2 regions of the Desulfomicrobium escambiense DSM 10707 genome follow, and region 2 is predicted to be linked to the other one. Evidence: predicted binding sites of a transcription regulator. Region 2 holds the regulator's gene; the other holds the start of a gene.

Region 1 (6,879 bases), on a different contig from region 2:
GGCGTGAAAGGCCGGTGTCCTGGACCTAGCTAGACGATGGGGACGTGGCTGGGCGACTTAGATTCGAACTAAGATTGACGGAGTCAGAGTCCGCTGTCCTGCCGTTGAACGATCGCCCAAAATATTTGGCGTCCCCAAGGGGATTTGAACCCCTGTTATCGGCGTGAAAGGCCGGTGTCCTGGACCTAGCTAGACGATGGGGACGCGAACCGCGTCAGAAAAAAAAGTGGCGTCCCCAAGGGGGTTTGAACCCCTGTTAGCGGCGTGAGAGGCCGCCGTCCTAGGCCACTAGACGATGGGGACGCAAGGTTTTGGTGGGCCGTGAAGGGATCGAACCTTCGACTCTCTGCTTAAAAGGCAGATACTCTACCGTCTGAGTTAACGGCCCGAAAGAGAAGACGCTTCTATAGTCGGGCCATCTGCTTGTCAAGCCGGAAAGTCATCCTTTTTTCAGTTCGATCCTTTCCTGTCCGTTCATGTACGGACGCAGTGCTTCGGGGACGATGACCGACCCGTCGGCCTGCTGGTAATTCTCCAGAATCGCTACCATTGTTCGGCCGACGGCCAGACCAGAGCCATTCAGGGTGTGCACCAGTCTGCTCTTCTTCGAGGCCACCGGCTTGAAGCGGATCCCGGCCCGGCGGGCCTGGAAGTCCTCGAAGTTGGAGCAGGACGAGATCTCGCGATACTTGTCCTGACCGGGCAACCAAACTTCTATATCGTAAGTTTTCGCGGATGAAAAGCCCAAATCTCCGGCACACAGCGTGACCACCCGGTAGTGCAGACCCAGCCTCTGCAGGATGCTCTCGGCGTGGCCCAGCAGCTTTTCCAGTTCGTCGTAGGAAGTGTCGGGGTGGACGAAGCGCACCAGCTCCACCTTGTCGAACTGGTGCTGGCGGATCATGCCCTTGGTGTCCTTGCCGTAGGAGCCGGCTTCGGAGCGGAAGCAGGCCGTGTAGGCGCAGTGGGCGATGGGCAGGGCGCCTTCGGCCAGGGTCGTGTCGCGGTAGATGTTGGTCACCGGGACCTCGGCCGTGGGGATGAGGTAGTAGTTGGAGTCGCCCAGGCGGAAGAGGTCTTCTTCGAATTTCGGGAGCTGGCCGGTGCCCATGAGGCTCTCGCGGTTGACGATGACCGGGGGCATGACCTCGTCGTAGCCGTTCTCCATGGTCTGCACGTCGAGCATGAGGCTGATGAGCGCCCGTTCCATGCGCGCGGCCCAGCCCTTCAGGAGGACGAAGCGGCTGCCCGTGATCTTGGCCGCGGTCTCGAAGTCCAGGCCGCCCAGGGCCGTGCCCAGTTCCCAGTGTTCCTTCGGGGCGAAGTCCAGCTCGGGCTTGGCGCCCCAGGTGCGGACCTGCACGTTGTCCGAGTCGTCCACGCCCTCGGGGACCGAGGGGTGCGGGACGTTGGGGATGGACATGACCCACTGCTCGGTCTGGCCGTCGATGTCCTTGAGTTCCTCGTCCAGCGCCTTGATGCGGGTGGACATGGCCCCGAGCTCGGCCAGAAGGGCGTCGGCGTTCTCGCCGGTTTTCTTCATGCGGGCGATGTCGCCCGAGGCCTGGTTGCGGCGGGCCTTGAGCTCCTCGGCCTCCAGCAGGAGGTCGCGGCGCTTCTGGTCGATGGCCAGGAACTCGTCGAGGTCGAGCTTGCTGCGCCTCTTGCGCAGGCCTTCCTTGACGTCGTCGGTGTTGGAGCGAACGAATTTGATGTCGAGCATGGGCGTGTCCTTGTCTGCGGTGTCGTCCCTGATCGAATCGGGACGCGTTTTCAAGGCGAAATCCATAGCCTGCCTCGGCCGGAATCACAAGACGCGCAGGCCGGCCGCGGAAAAATCCGGATGAACATGAAATTTTTTTGCGCGGTCGCCCTTGACTTCACCGGGGCAGGGATTATTTGGGCCTCTGTCTTGCGCGGACCGGCGAGGAACGAACAGGCCCGCGTGTTGGCACTTGTTGGTGAAGAGTGCCAGAAATTTTATCTATTCGGAAGCAATTCTTAAACATCTTGGAGGAAAACATGAAGCTCAGACCGTTGCACGACCGTATCCTGGTCAAGCGTCTCGAAGAGGAACAGGTAACCAAAGGCGGCATCATCATCCCTGACTCCGCCAAGGAAAAGCCCATCAAGGGTGAAGTGGTTGCCGCCGGCCCCGGCAAGGTCGCCGATGACGGAAAGCAGATCCCCATGGGCGTCAAGACCGGCGACAAGGTGATCTTCAACAAGTACGCCGGCACCGAAGTCAAGATCGACGGCGAAGAACTGCTCATCATGCGCGAGGACGACATCCTCGCCGTTATCGAAGCCTAATCTTTCATTACATAAGGAGACGCACACATGGCTGCTAAAGTTATCAAGTTCGACGCCAAGGCCCGTGAAAGACTGAAGAAGGGCGTGGACACCCTGGCCGATGCCGTCAAGGTCACCCTCGGACCCAAGGGCCGCAACGTCGTCATCGAAAAGTCCTTCGGCTCCCCCATCATCACCAAGGACGGCGTGACCGTGGCCAAGGAGATCGAACTGGAAGACAAGTTCGAGAACATGGGCGCCCAGATGGTCAAGGAAGTTGCCTCCAAGACTTCCGACATCGCCGGTGACGGCACCACCACCGCCACCATCCTGGCCCAGGCCATCTTCCACGAGGGCATCAAGCTGGTCGCCGCCGGCCGCAACCCCATGTCCATCAAGCGCGGCATCGACAAGGCCGTCGAGGCCGTCATCGCGAGCCTGGACAAGCTGGCCAAGCCCACCCGCGACCAGAAGGAAATCGCCCAGGTCGGCACCATTTCCGCCAACAACGACTCCACCATCGGCAACATCATTGCCGAGGCCATGAGCAAGGTCGGCAAGGAAGGCGTCATCACCGTTGAAGAGGCCAAGGGCCTGGAAACCACCCTTGACGTCGTCGAAGGCATGCAGTTCGACCGCGGCTACCTGTCCCCCTACTTCGTGACCAACCCCGACAAGATGGTCTGCGAAATGGACAACCCGCTGATCCTCATCAACGAGAAGAAGATCTCCAACATGAAGGAACTGCTCCCCGTTCTGGAGCAGGCCGCCAAGATGGGCAAGCCCCTGGTCATCATCGCCGAGGACATCGAAGGCGAAGCCCTGGCCACGCTTGTCGTCAACAAGCTGCGCGGCACCCTGCAGGTCGTGGCCGTCAAGGCCCCCGGCTTCGGCGAGCGCCGCAAGGCCATGCTGCAGGACATCGCCATCCTGACCGGCGGCGAAGTCGTGTCCGATGACCTGGGCGTCAAGCTCGAAAGCATCGCCCTGAACCAGCTCGGTTCCGCCAAGCGCGTGGTCATCGACAAGGAAAACACCACCATCGTCGACGGCGCCGGCGAAGCCGAAGCCATCAAGGCCCGCGTGAAGCAGATCCGCAACGAGATCGAGGAGACCACCTCCGATTACGACCGTGAGAAGCTGCAGGAGCGCCTGGCCAAGATCGTCGGCGGTGTGGCCGTGATCAACGTCGGTGCCGCCACCGAGACCGAGATGAAGGAAAAGAAGGCCCGCGTGGAAGACGCCCTGAACGCCACCCGCGCCGCCGTTGAAGAGGGTATCGTGCCCGGCGGCGGTGTCGCCCTGGTGCGCTGCCAGGCCGTCCTGGATTCCGTGAAGCCCGCCGATGACGACGAGGCCGCCGGCGTGCAGGTCATCCGCCGCGCCATCGAGGAGCCCATCCGCATGATCTGCGGTAATGCCGGCGTCGAAGGCGCCGTGGTCATCGACAAGGTCCGCCACGGCAAGGAAGACTTCGGTTACAACGCCGCCACCGGCGAGTACGAAGACCTGCTCAAGTCCGGCGTCATCGACCCCAAGAAGGTGACCCGCATCGCCCTGCAGAACGCCGCTTCCGTGGCCTCCCTGCTGCTGACCACCGAGTGCGCCATCGCCGAGAAGCCCAAGGAAGAGGCTGCTCCGGCCATGCCCGGCGGCGGCATGGGCGGCATGGGCGGCATGTACTAAGCAGATTTGCCATAGCCCAAAAAAGGGCCGGGAGCGATCCCGGCCCTTTTTTGCGCCCTTTTTCCAGGGAGTTGCGTCCCGAAAGATCAGCCTTTCTGTTCTTCGAGGCGCCCCAGCAGGCGCAGGAACCCGTCGAGGATGGTCAGGGGGTGAGGCGGGCAGCCGGGAATGTAGAGGTCGATGGGCACCACCGGGTCGGCCCCGCCGTTGTGCTGCGGGTGGCCGATAAAGGGCCCGCCGCTGATGGCGCAGGCGCCCAGGGCGATGGCGATGCGCGGCTCGGGTACGGCCTCCCAGGTCTTGCGCAGGGCCAGCTCCATGCCCTTGGTCACGGGGCCGGTGATGAGCACGCCGTCGGCGTGGCGCGGCGAGGCCACGTACTGGATGCCGAAGCGGCCCAGGTCCCAGCCGATGGTCCCGAGCACGTTGATGTCCGCCTCGCAGGCGCAGCACCCGCCGGCGCTGACCTGCCGCAGGCGCAGGGAGCGTCCCAGGAGGCTCTTCATCTTTTTGTCCAGGGCTTCGGCCAGGCGCAGCTCCTCCTCGCCGGGCTTGCCCAGGAGCAGGTCGTCCCGGCGACGCACCGCCAGGCGGTGGTCGCTTGTGCGCGTCACGGCGCCGTGGGGACAGGTCTTGGTGCAGGCCCCGCAAAACAGGCAGCGGCCGAGGTCCAATGTCGTGCTCGATCCGGGTTGCCGCGAGATGGCGCCCGTGGGGCAGACTTCGGCGCATGCGTCGCAGCCTGCCGGGCAGGCCGAGGCATCCAGGCGCAGGGCGCCGCCGTGGCGGTCGGGCAGGGCCGGGGCCGGGCCGTGGGGGTAGGCCATGGTCTGGCAGCCGCGGCGCATGCGGTTCATGAGGGTGTCGAAAATGTACATGAGCGCTCCCCTTACAGATCGAACCCGCAGTAGGACAGGTTGAAGCTCTTGTTGCAGATGGGAAAGTCCGAGACGGCCGTGCCGCGCAGGGCCAGGGCCAGGCCGGACCAGTTGTGGAAGGACGGGTCCTTGATCTTGTAGCGCCGGAAGCGTCCGTCATGGCCCGTCAGGGCCACGTGGCAGACCTCGCCGCGCCATCCCTCCACCAGGGCCACGGCCAGGGCTTCGGGCTGGGGTGCTCCAAGTGCGGTGCGCAGTTCGCCGTCCACGGGTTCGGCCAGCTGTTCGAAAAGATAGCGGCCCGAACGCTGCACTTCCAGGGACCTCACGCGGGCCCGGGCGAAGATATCGCCGCTGGGCCAGACCGCCACAGGGGCCTGGGAGAAGCGGTGCCAACCCGCCGGGTGGTCGAAGCGCACGTCCCGGACCAGCCCGCAGGCCCGCGCCGCGGGGCCGACCAGCCCTATGTTTACGGCCTGGGGCGGGTGCACGACGCCGACGTTACGGAAGCGTACGCGCACCGAGGCCGCGTCCCAGAACCAGGCCATGGCCTGCTCGACATCCGCCATGTGGGTTTTCAGCCGTTCGACTAGGGTGGCCAGGCGCTCCGGCTCCAGGTCGTGCATGCACCCGCCGGGACGGACCAGGCCGCGGCCGAAGCGGTTGCCGCACAGCAGCGCCGTGAGGTTCAGGAAGTCGCCCCTGATCTTGCCGCAGGCGGATGAGGTCGGCAGAAAGGCCACGTCCATGGCCAGGGCGCCCATGTCGCCGGTGTGGTTGGCCAGTCGTTCGAGTTCCAGGGCCACGGCTCTTAGCCACTGGGCGCGCAGGGGTGCCTCGACGCCGGCCAGGGCCTCCATGACCATGGCGTGAGCCGTGGCATGGGCGATGGTCGAATCTCCGGCCACGGCCTCCATCTGGAACACGGTGCCGCGGTGGGGACCGCCGGCCAGGGCATCCTCCACGCCGCGGTGCTGGTAACCCAGGGCGATCTCCAGATGCATGACCTCCTCGCCGGCGCACTGGAAGCGGAAGTGCCCGGGTTCGATGACTCCGGCGTGGACCGGCCCCACGGCCACCTCGTGCACCTCGCCGCCTTCCACGCGGAAGAAGGGCGCGTTGGCCGGCGCGTCGCCGTTGGTGTGCCGCACGGGCTTGAGCCACGGGTGGCCGACGGGGACCAGCCCGTGCTGTTCCCAGGCCTCGCGCTCGAAAAGATGGGCCTGGGGGTATTTGGGCGTAAGGGACGGGTACGAGCCGCTGACGGGTTCGCTGCGGGCCACGCCGAGGATGCTGTCGTCGTCCATGGCCAGGATGGCGACCAGGGTCGTCTCGTCATGGTCCGGGACCCCGAACCAGGCCACGAGGCGCGCGCCGCCCCGGATCAGTTCGCCGGTCAGGCGGACGAGCTTGGTCACCGAAAAGACCGGGACCGAGGCCCAGGAGACTCTGGATGCGTTGGCGAAGGAGAAAAACGGTGCGAGTGTGTTCATGGCAGTGGGAAGAGTTGAAGGACTGCTGCGGACCAGGCATCCTTGAGGATGGCCGGGGTGAAGAGGCCGAGCCAGAGCGATGCGGCAAGCAGCGCCAGCGGCGGCAGGACGAGGCCTGCGGTCTCCCGGATGTGGGCCGGGTCGGGCTTCTTCAGGCGCGGCCGGCCGTCGACGATGGCGAAAACCACGTGGGACAGCCCGAAGAAGGCCAGCAGCAGGCAGACCAGGAAAAGGCCGATGGCCCATGGGTGGTCGCCCGCCAGGCCGGTGCGGACGATGAGCAGTTCGCTGAAGAAGGGGCCGAAGGGCGGGCAGGCCGTGATGGCGAACATGCCCGCGACGAAGAGCCTGGAGTTGTGCGGCAGGATTTTGGACATGCCCCGCGCGTCGTCCATGGAGGCCGACCCCGCGGCCCGTTGCAGGTTGCCGGCGCTCAGGAAGAGGGTGCCCTTGGTCAGGCCATTGCTCCAGACATGGAAGAGGGCCGCCCAGACCCCGGCGCTGCCGAAGGACGAGGCGATGCACAGGAT
Region 2 (6,879 bases):
CTGCCCGACAATTCCTGGGTATCGCTCCTGGTGGTGGGGCTCTTCGTGGTCGTGACGGTCTGGCTCGACAGCCAGGGGCTGGGCCGCAGCATGGCCTGGCACATGGCCGGACGGGCCGACGCCCGGCTGATCCTCGGCGGGGAGTGGTGGCGGTGCGTCACGGCCCTTTTCCTGCACGCCGACGCCGGGCATCTGCTGGCCAACGCCGCGGCCCTGGCCGTGCTTGCCTCCATGCTTGGCCGGCGCATCGGTTCGGGGCTGACATGGGCCCTTTTCCTCCTTTCGGGGAGCCTCGGAAACGCCGTGAACGCCTGGGCCCAGGCCCCGGATCATCTGAGCGTGGGCGCGTCCACGGGCGTCTTCGGCCTCATCGGCGTCCTGGCGGGAGGCGCGGGCAGGGCGCAGCGGCAGTCGCGCGCCCAGGTCCTGCTGCTGGCCCTGGGCTTCGGGTTCGGTTTTCTGGCCATGCTCGGCGCGGGCGAGGAGAGGGTGGACCTCGGGGCGCACCTCTTCGGCCTCCTGTGCGGTCTGCCCTTCGGGCTGCTGGTCGGAAACTGGCGGGGGGCCCATGGCTGGAAGGTCTGGCTGAACGCCATGGCCGGCGCGGCTGGCGCCGTGCTGACGTTCTGGGCCTGGGCGACGGCCCTGGCGGGTCCGGGCTGGTTCTGAAAACGGCGCGGGGGGACGGGCCCCCCGCAGGTCATGGGCGGGTCAGAATTGGCCGGTCCTGAGCAGGACCAGGGTGCAGGCGTGCTGCCAGGGGATGCCGGCCGAGTCCAGGGCCTGTTCCAGGGCCGGGGACTCCGTGCCCGGGTTGAGGATGACGCGTCCCGGCTTCAGGGCCAGGATGGCGTCCTGCAGCTGGGCGCTGCGCTCGGGGCCGACGTAGAGAGTCAGGGTGTCGACGGGGCCTTGGATGCTTCCCAGGTCCGGGGACACGGGCAGGTCTTCGATGACCGCCCGGCCAGGCGTGACCGGCACAACGTCGTGGCCGTACTCCTTCAGCATGCGCACGGCCTGGTTGGAATAGCGCTCGGGCTTGTGGCTGGCCCCGAGCACGGCGACTCGCTCGGCCATGGCTACGCCCCCGCCTTGCGGCTGACCATGACCTTGGCCGGCCGCAGCAGCCTGTCTTTCAGCATGTAGCCTTTCTGCAGCATCTGGCAGACCGTGTTCTCGTCCAGGTCGTCGCGTTCCACCTGGCTCATGGCCTCGTGCACGGCGGGGTCGAAGGGCACGTCCACGGCGGCGATCTGCACCAGGCCGTGGCGCTTCATGGTGTCGAGGAAGATGTTCATGGTCATCTCCACGCCCGTGACCAGGTCCTTGCAGGCCTCGGCCTGCCGGCCGTGAGCCAGGGCCAGGTCCAGGTTGTCCATGACCGGGATGATCTCCTCCAGGATGGCCGACGTGGCGAACCTGAAATACTCTTCTTTCTCGCGTGTCAGGCGCTTCTTGAAATTCTCGCCGTCGGCCAGAACGCGCAGGTTCTCCTTCTTCAACTCTTCGATATCAGCCAGAGCCTGGGCGTATTTCTCTTCCAGGGTCGGTTCCTGGATTTCTTCGACGGGCGTTTCGGCCTGGACTTCTTCGGGGCCGAGGCCTTCGCTTTCCTTTTTGGACATGAAAAACTCCTGATCCTTGAAATATTTGAGTAGTCGTTTCACGAAGCTCCCTAGGAGCGGGATTTGAGGCACTGACTAAGTATTTGAGCGGCAAAGTCAACCATGGGCACGATGCGGGCGTAGTTCATGCGCACGGGCCCAAGCACCGCCAGGGTGCCGTGGGCGCTGGAAAAGGCGCTGTAGGGCGAGGCCACCAGGGAGCAGCCGGCGATGCCCGGCATGTCCTCGGCCAGGTTGACGGACACGGACGCGCCGGCCGTGGTCTTGTCGAGGAGCTCCAGCAGTCGCGAACGCTCCTCGATGAGCCGCAGCAACTCCTGGATGGTCTCCAGGTCCGTGAATTCCGGCTGGTCCGCGAGGTGGCTCGCGCCGCCGACGAAGAATTCGGGCGGCTCCTCCTCGGCCAGGGCCTGGGCGGCCAGCTCCCAGGCGCGGCAATAGGCGTCGAGGGTCTTGCGGGCGCTTTGGAGCTGGCGCTCGATCTCGCCGCGCACCTCCGTGGTGGTGCGGCCTTCGAAGAGGCTGTTGAGGTAGTTGCCGTAGCGGATGAGGTCGTCGGCGTTCAGGGATTCGTCCATCTGGATCATGCGATTGCTGACCAGCCCGCCCTGCATGACCAGCACGGCCAGGATCATTCCCGGCCGCAGGAGGACGAAGTCGATCTGCCGCCAGCGGGCCAAGTCCTGACGGGGCGCCATGACCACGCAGACCTGCCGGGTCAGGGACGACAGGGTTCGTGCCGCGCGGCGCAGCACCTGGGGCAGCTCGCCCTCGCCGGGCAGGATGTGCTCGTGCAGCCTGGACTGCTCGCGGCGCGACAGGGGGGAGAGCCGGAAGACCTGGTCGAGGTAGTAGCGGAAGCCCCTGACCGTGGGAACGCGGCCGGCCGAGGTGTGCGGCTGCTGCAGGAGCCCTTTTTCGGTCATGGCGGCCATGGTCGCCCGCAGGGACGCGGGGCTCAGGCCCAGCCCCGCGGCCAGGGTCTGGGAGGCCACGGGCAGGGCCGTATCGACGTAGGTCTCGATGACCGCGGCCAGAACCTGGGTTTCGCGCTTGCCGAGGATCATGACAGACAGTCTTCCCGCGAAAAGAGGAATTCGCGCAGGGCCTGCAGCCATGGCCGCGGGGTGATGCCCGTGGTGGCCGCGAATTTCGACAGGTCCAAGACCGAATAGGCGGGCCTTACGGCCTTCTGGGGGTACTGCGCCGAGGTGATGGGCTTGACCCGGCAGGGCAGGTCGGCCCCGCGCACGGCCTCGGCGGCCAGTTCGCACCAGCTGGCCTGGCCGGAGTTGGCCAAGTGGTAGAGCCCGGTTGCTCCCGCGTCCACCAGGGCCAGGGAGTTTGCAGCCAGGTCCGGGGTGTAGCTGGGGCTGCCGACCTGGTCGTGGACCACGGACAGCTCGGCTCGCGTGGCGGCCAGTTCGAGGATGCGGGTCACGAAATTGATCTTGCAGGGACCGAAGAGCCAGGATGTGCGGATAATGATGAGCCCGGTCAGGCCAAGCGCCAGCAGTTCGCGTTCGCCCTGCAGCTTCGTGCTGCCGTAGACCGAGCGGGGGTCGGGCTGGTCTTCGGTGGTGTAGGGGGTGGTCTTTTTGCCGTTGAAGACGAAGTCGGTGCTGTAGTGGACCAGCCGCACTCCCGCATTGCGCGAGGCCTGTCCCAGGACCAGCGGAAGCTGGCGGTTGAGGCGGGCGGCTTCTGACGGCTCGTCCTCGGCCTGGTCGACCTTGGTGTAGGCCACGGTGTTGAAGAGGGTGTCCGCGCCGGTCCGGGCCAGATAGTCCTCCACCGCAGGACGGTCGAAAAGGTCGAGGTCCGAGCGGCCGGGAGCATGCACGGTCCAGCCTCTGCGGGTCATGGCCATGGACAGGGCCTGCCCCAGGAGCCCGGTCTTTCCTCCCAGGACGACGGCGCTTCTCACGCCTGCCTCGTCTTGTACCACGCGTCCATGAACTGGCGATAGGCGCCGCTCTGCACTTCGTCAAGCCAGGCCCCGTTGGCCTCGTACCAGGCCAGGGTGCGGGCCATGCCGTCCTCGAAGGTGACCTCCGGCCGCCATCCGAGGTCCGCGGTGGATCGGGCGAAGGCCATGGCGTAGCGGCGGTCATGGCCGGGACGGTCCGTGACGAAGGTGATGAGGTCCTCGCTCTTGCCCGTCAGGTGCAGGATGGTGCGCACCACGTCGAGGTTTGTGCGCTCGGCGTCGCCGCCGAAGTTGTAGATCGCGCCGGGCGTGCCCCTGAAGAGGGCCGCCTCCACGCCCCGGCAGTGGTCCAGGACGTAGATCCAGTCGCGCACGTTCAGCCCGTCGCCGTAGACCGGGATGGGCTCGCCCCTGGAGGCCTTGAGGTAGACCAGCGGGATGAGCTTTTCCGGGAACTGGAAGGGCCCGTAGTTGTTGGAGCAGCGCGTGACGATGACGGGCATGCCGTAGGTGTGGAAATATGCCCGGGCCAGGAGGTCCGAGGATGCCTTGGAGGCCGAGTAGGGCGAGTTGGGCGCCAGCGGCGTGTCCTCGGTGAACTGCCCGGTGGGCCCGAGGGTGCCGTAGACCTCGTCCGTGGAGATGTGCACGAAGCGCGGGACCCCTGCCCGGCGGGCGGCCTCCAACAGGTTCTGGGTGCCGACGACGTTGGTCGTGATGAAGGGGAAGGGGTCGTTTATGGAGCGGTCCACGTGGGACTCGGCCGCGAAGTTGAGGACCGCGTCGAAGGGGAAGCGGGCCAGCAGGTCGGGAACGAGCTCCTGGTCGCAGATGTCGCCGTGCACGAAATGGTAGCGGCGGCCCAGATGCCTCTCCTCGACCTCGGCCAGGTTGCGGCGGTTGCCCGCGTAGGTCAGCTTGTCGAGGTTGACGATGGTCAGGTCGTCGCGGGCTGCGAGCATGTGCTGGATGAAATTGGACCCGATGAAGCCGCAGCCTCCGGTGACGAGCAGGTGCATGTGTTCTCCGTGGTTCTTGACGGGAGCGTCATTGACGGCCAAGTGGTTGGGGGCGCTGCCCGGCGCCCCGGCCAGCCATAGAAAATATGCAAAGAGAATCCAAGATGCAAATTGCGCTTTACGAACCCGAGATCCCGCCGAACACCGGCACCATCGCCCGGCTCTGCGCCGCCACCACGACTCGCCTGAACCTGATCGAGCCCCTCGGGTTCAGCCTGGAGGACAGGTACCTGAAGCGCGCCGGCCTGGACTACTGGCCCCACGTCGACAAGCGGGTCTGGCCCTCGTGGGCCGCGTTCCTGCAAGGCCGGGACGCCGGCCGCCTGGTCTTCACCAGCGCCCGCCAGGGCACGGCCTACCACCGTTTCGCCTTCGAGCCGGACGACATCATCGTCCTGGGGCCCGAGACCAGGGGGCTGCCGCCGGAAGTGCTGCAGGGCGCGCAGCATCTGGTGCGCATGCCCATCTGGGGCCAGGTCCGCAGCGTCAACCTGGCCAACGCCGCGGCCGTGCTGCTCTACGAAGCCTATCGTCAGACCGGCGAGCTGGACCGGCGCGAGGACGCGCCGCAATAACGAGGAACCGCCATGCTTGATGCCCTCTACGACCTGCCTCTGAACCTCTCCCTTTTCGTCTTCCTGCTGGGCTGCATGGCCCTGGACCTGCTCTTCGGCGACCCCGCGGACTGGCCCCACCCGGTGCGGCTGATCGGCCGGATTCTGAACCGGCTCGAAGGGTGGGCAGGGCGGTCATGGCTCGGCCCCCGGTTGGCCGGAGCCGTGGCCGTGGCGGGGCTGGCCGGAGGGTGTGCGTTGCTGGTGCGGCTTCTTATGGGGCTCCCCTTCGTGGGCGAGATGCTGGCCCTGTACCTGGGCTATGCGGGCCTGGCCCTGGGCTGCCTGCTGCGCGAGGTCCAGGCCGTGCTGAACCTGCTCGAAAGCGGTCGTCTGGCCGCGGCCAGGGTGCACCTTGCGGGCCTGGTCAGCCGCGACACGGCGGACATGACCGAGGAGGAGGTTCTGCGGGCCCTGGGCGAGACATTGGCCGAGAACTTCAACGACGGCTTCGTGGCCCCCTTCTTCTGGCTGTCCCTGCTGGGACCGGCCGCGCTGTGGGGTTACAAGGCGGTCAGCACCGCGGACTCCATGTGGGGTTACCGTACGGAGCGCTTCGAGGAACTGGGCAAGGCCGGAGCGCGCGCCGATGACGTGCTGGCCTGGGTGCCGGCCAGGCTGGCGGCATTTCTGATCTGGGTCGCGGGCTGGGTTCTGGGGAACCGGGCGTCGTGGAAGGCCATCGCCACCGACGCCCGGACCATGGATAGCCCCAACGCCGGCTGGCCCATGAGCGCCGCGGCCCACGCGGCAGGCGTCAGCATGGGCGGCCCGACGCGGTATTTCGGCGAAATCAAGGACAAGCCCCCGCTGGGGCCCCTGGGGGTGATCTGGTCCGCTACGGGCATCCGCCGCATGCGCAGGGTCATCGTGGCGGCGGCGTTGTTGGCCGCCGCAGGGCTGACGCTTCTGGGCAGCGCACTGGCTTGGTGGAGTCTCTAGCCGTCCGGGCGTTTCAGCGCTTCGCTTCCCACCGTCCCCAGGTGCCGCTGGGCAGGTCCATGACGTCTTCCCCGCCGCGTAGGAGCATCTCGCCGCAGGACAGGGCACCCGCTCCGAAGGTCTGTTCCAGGAGGTTGCGCAGCACGATGGGCGTGAAGCCCGGGGTGTGCGAGGTCAGCAGGACGAAGAGCGGGGTGTCGCTCAGGACCTGGCGGACCAGTTCCAGCGTCTCCTGCACGTTCTTCTCCACCTTGTAGAGTTCCCCGCGCTTGCCGCGCCCGAAGGACGGCGGGTCCAGGAGCACGCAGTCGTACTTGCGGCCGCGGCGCACCTCCCGCTTCAGGAAGGCGCCGACGTCGTCGACGATGAAGCGGATGCCCGCGTCCTGCAGCCCGTTCAGGGCCGCGTTGCCCCTGGCCCATTCGACCATGCCCTTGGAGGCGTCGAGGTGGCAGCTCTGGGCCCCGGCCATGGCCGCGGCCAGGGTCGCGCCGCCGGAGTAGGCGAAGAGGTTCAGGAAACGGGGGGGCTGGGCGCCTTCCGCCATGGCCTGGCTGATTCTGCCTGAGATCCATGCCCACAGGTCCAGGGTTTCGGGAAAGATGCCCAGATGTCCGAAGTCCGTGGTCGAGAGGCGCATGCGCACGCCGCGGGCCGTGACGACCCACTCCTCGGGCAGGCGTTCGCGGCCGTGCCAGTTGAGTCCGTCCTTGCGGTCGAAGGTGGCGCTCGCCGAGTCCCAGAGCTCC

What was found. The regulator HrcA, encoded in region 2, represses chaperone genes, less so after heat shock. The targets are predictions, from matches to a motif close to TGTTAGCACTCNNNNNNNNNGAGTGCTAACA.
Region 1: groES (co-chaperone GroES) is a predicted target of HrcA. The motif match lies at 1,947-1,977, and genes of this name have one in related genera.

The regions. Positions count from the first base shown of each region.
Region 1 covers NZ_AUAR01000003.1:110,547-117,425, reverse strand. Annotated here, with positions in the region: tRNA gene G394_RS0103815 (tRNA-Glu) at 1-44, opposite strand, end outside; tRNA gene G394_RS0103810 (tRNA-Gln) at 46-119, opposite strand; tRNA gene G394_RS0103805 (tRNA-Glu) at 127-204, opposite strand; tRNA gene G394_RS0103800 (tRNA-Glu) at 228-303, opposite strand; tRNA gene G394_RS0103795 (tRNA-Lys) at 313-388, opposite strand; gene serS (serine--tRNA ligase) at 440-1,723, opposite strand; gene groES (co-chaperone GroES) at 2,023-2,313, shown strand; gene groL (chaperonin GroEL) at 2,341-3,978, shown strand; gene G394_RS0103775 (NADH-quinone oxidoreductase subunit B family protein) at 4,065-4,856, opposite strand; gene G394_RS0103770 (hydrogenase large subunit) at 4,868-6,349, opposite strand; gene G394_RS0103765 (proton-conducting transporter transmembrane domain-containing protein) at 6,346-6,879, opposite strand, start outside.
Region 2 covers NZ_AUAR01000005.1:50,414-57,292, forward strand. Annotated here, with positions in the region: gene G394_RS18135 (rhomboid family intramembrane serine protease) at 1-669, shown strand, start outside; gene G394_RS0105755 (CoA-binding protein) at 712-1,077, opposite strand; gene grpE (nucleotide exchange factor GrpE) at 1,080-1,625, opposite strand; gene hrcA (heat-inducible transcriptional repressor HrcA) at 1,676-2,692, opposite strand; gene rfbD (dTDP-4-dehydrorhamnose reductase) at 2,689-3,552, opposite strand; gene rfbB (dTDP-glucose 4,6-dehydratase) at 3,549-4,574, opposite strand; gene G394_RS0105780 (tRNA (cytidine(34)-2'-O)-methyltransferase) at 4,679-5,149, shown strand; gene cbiB (adenosylcobinamide-phosphate synthase CbiB) at 5,162-6,130, shown strand; gene G394_RS0105790 (class I SAM-dependent methyltransferase) at 6,144-6,879, opposite strand, start outside.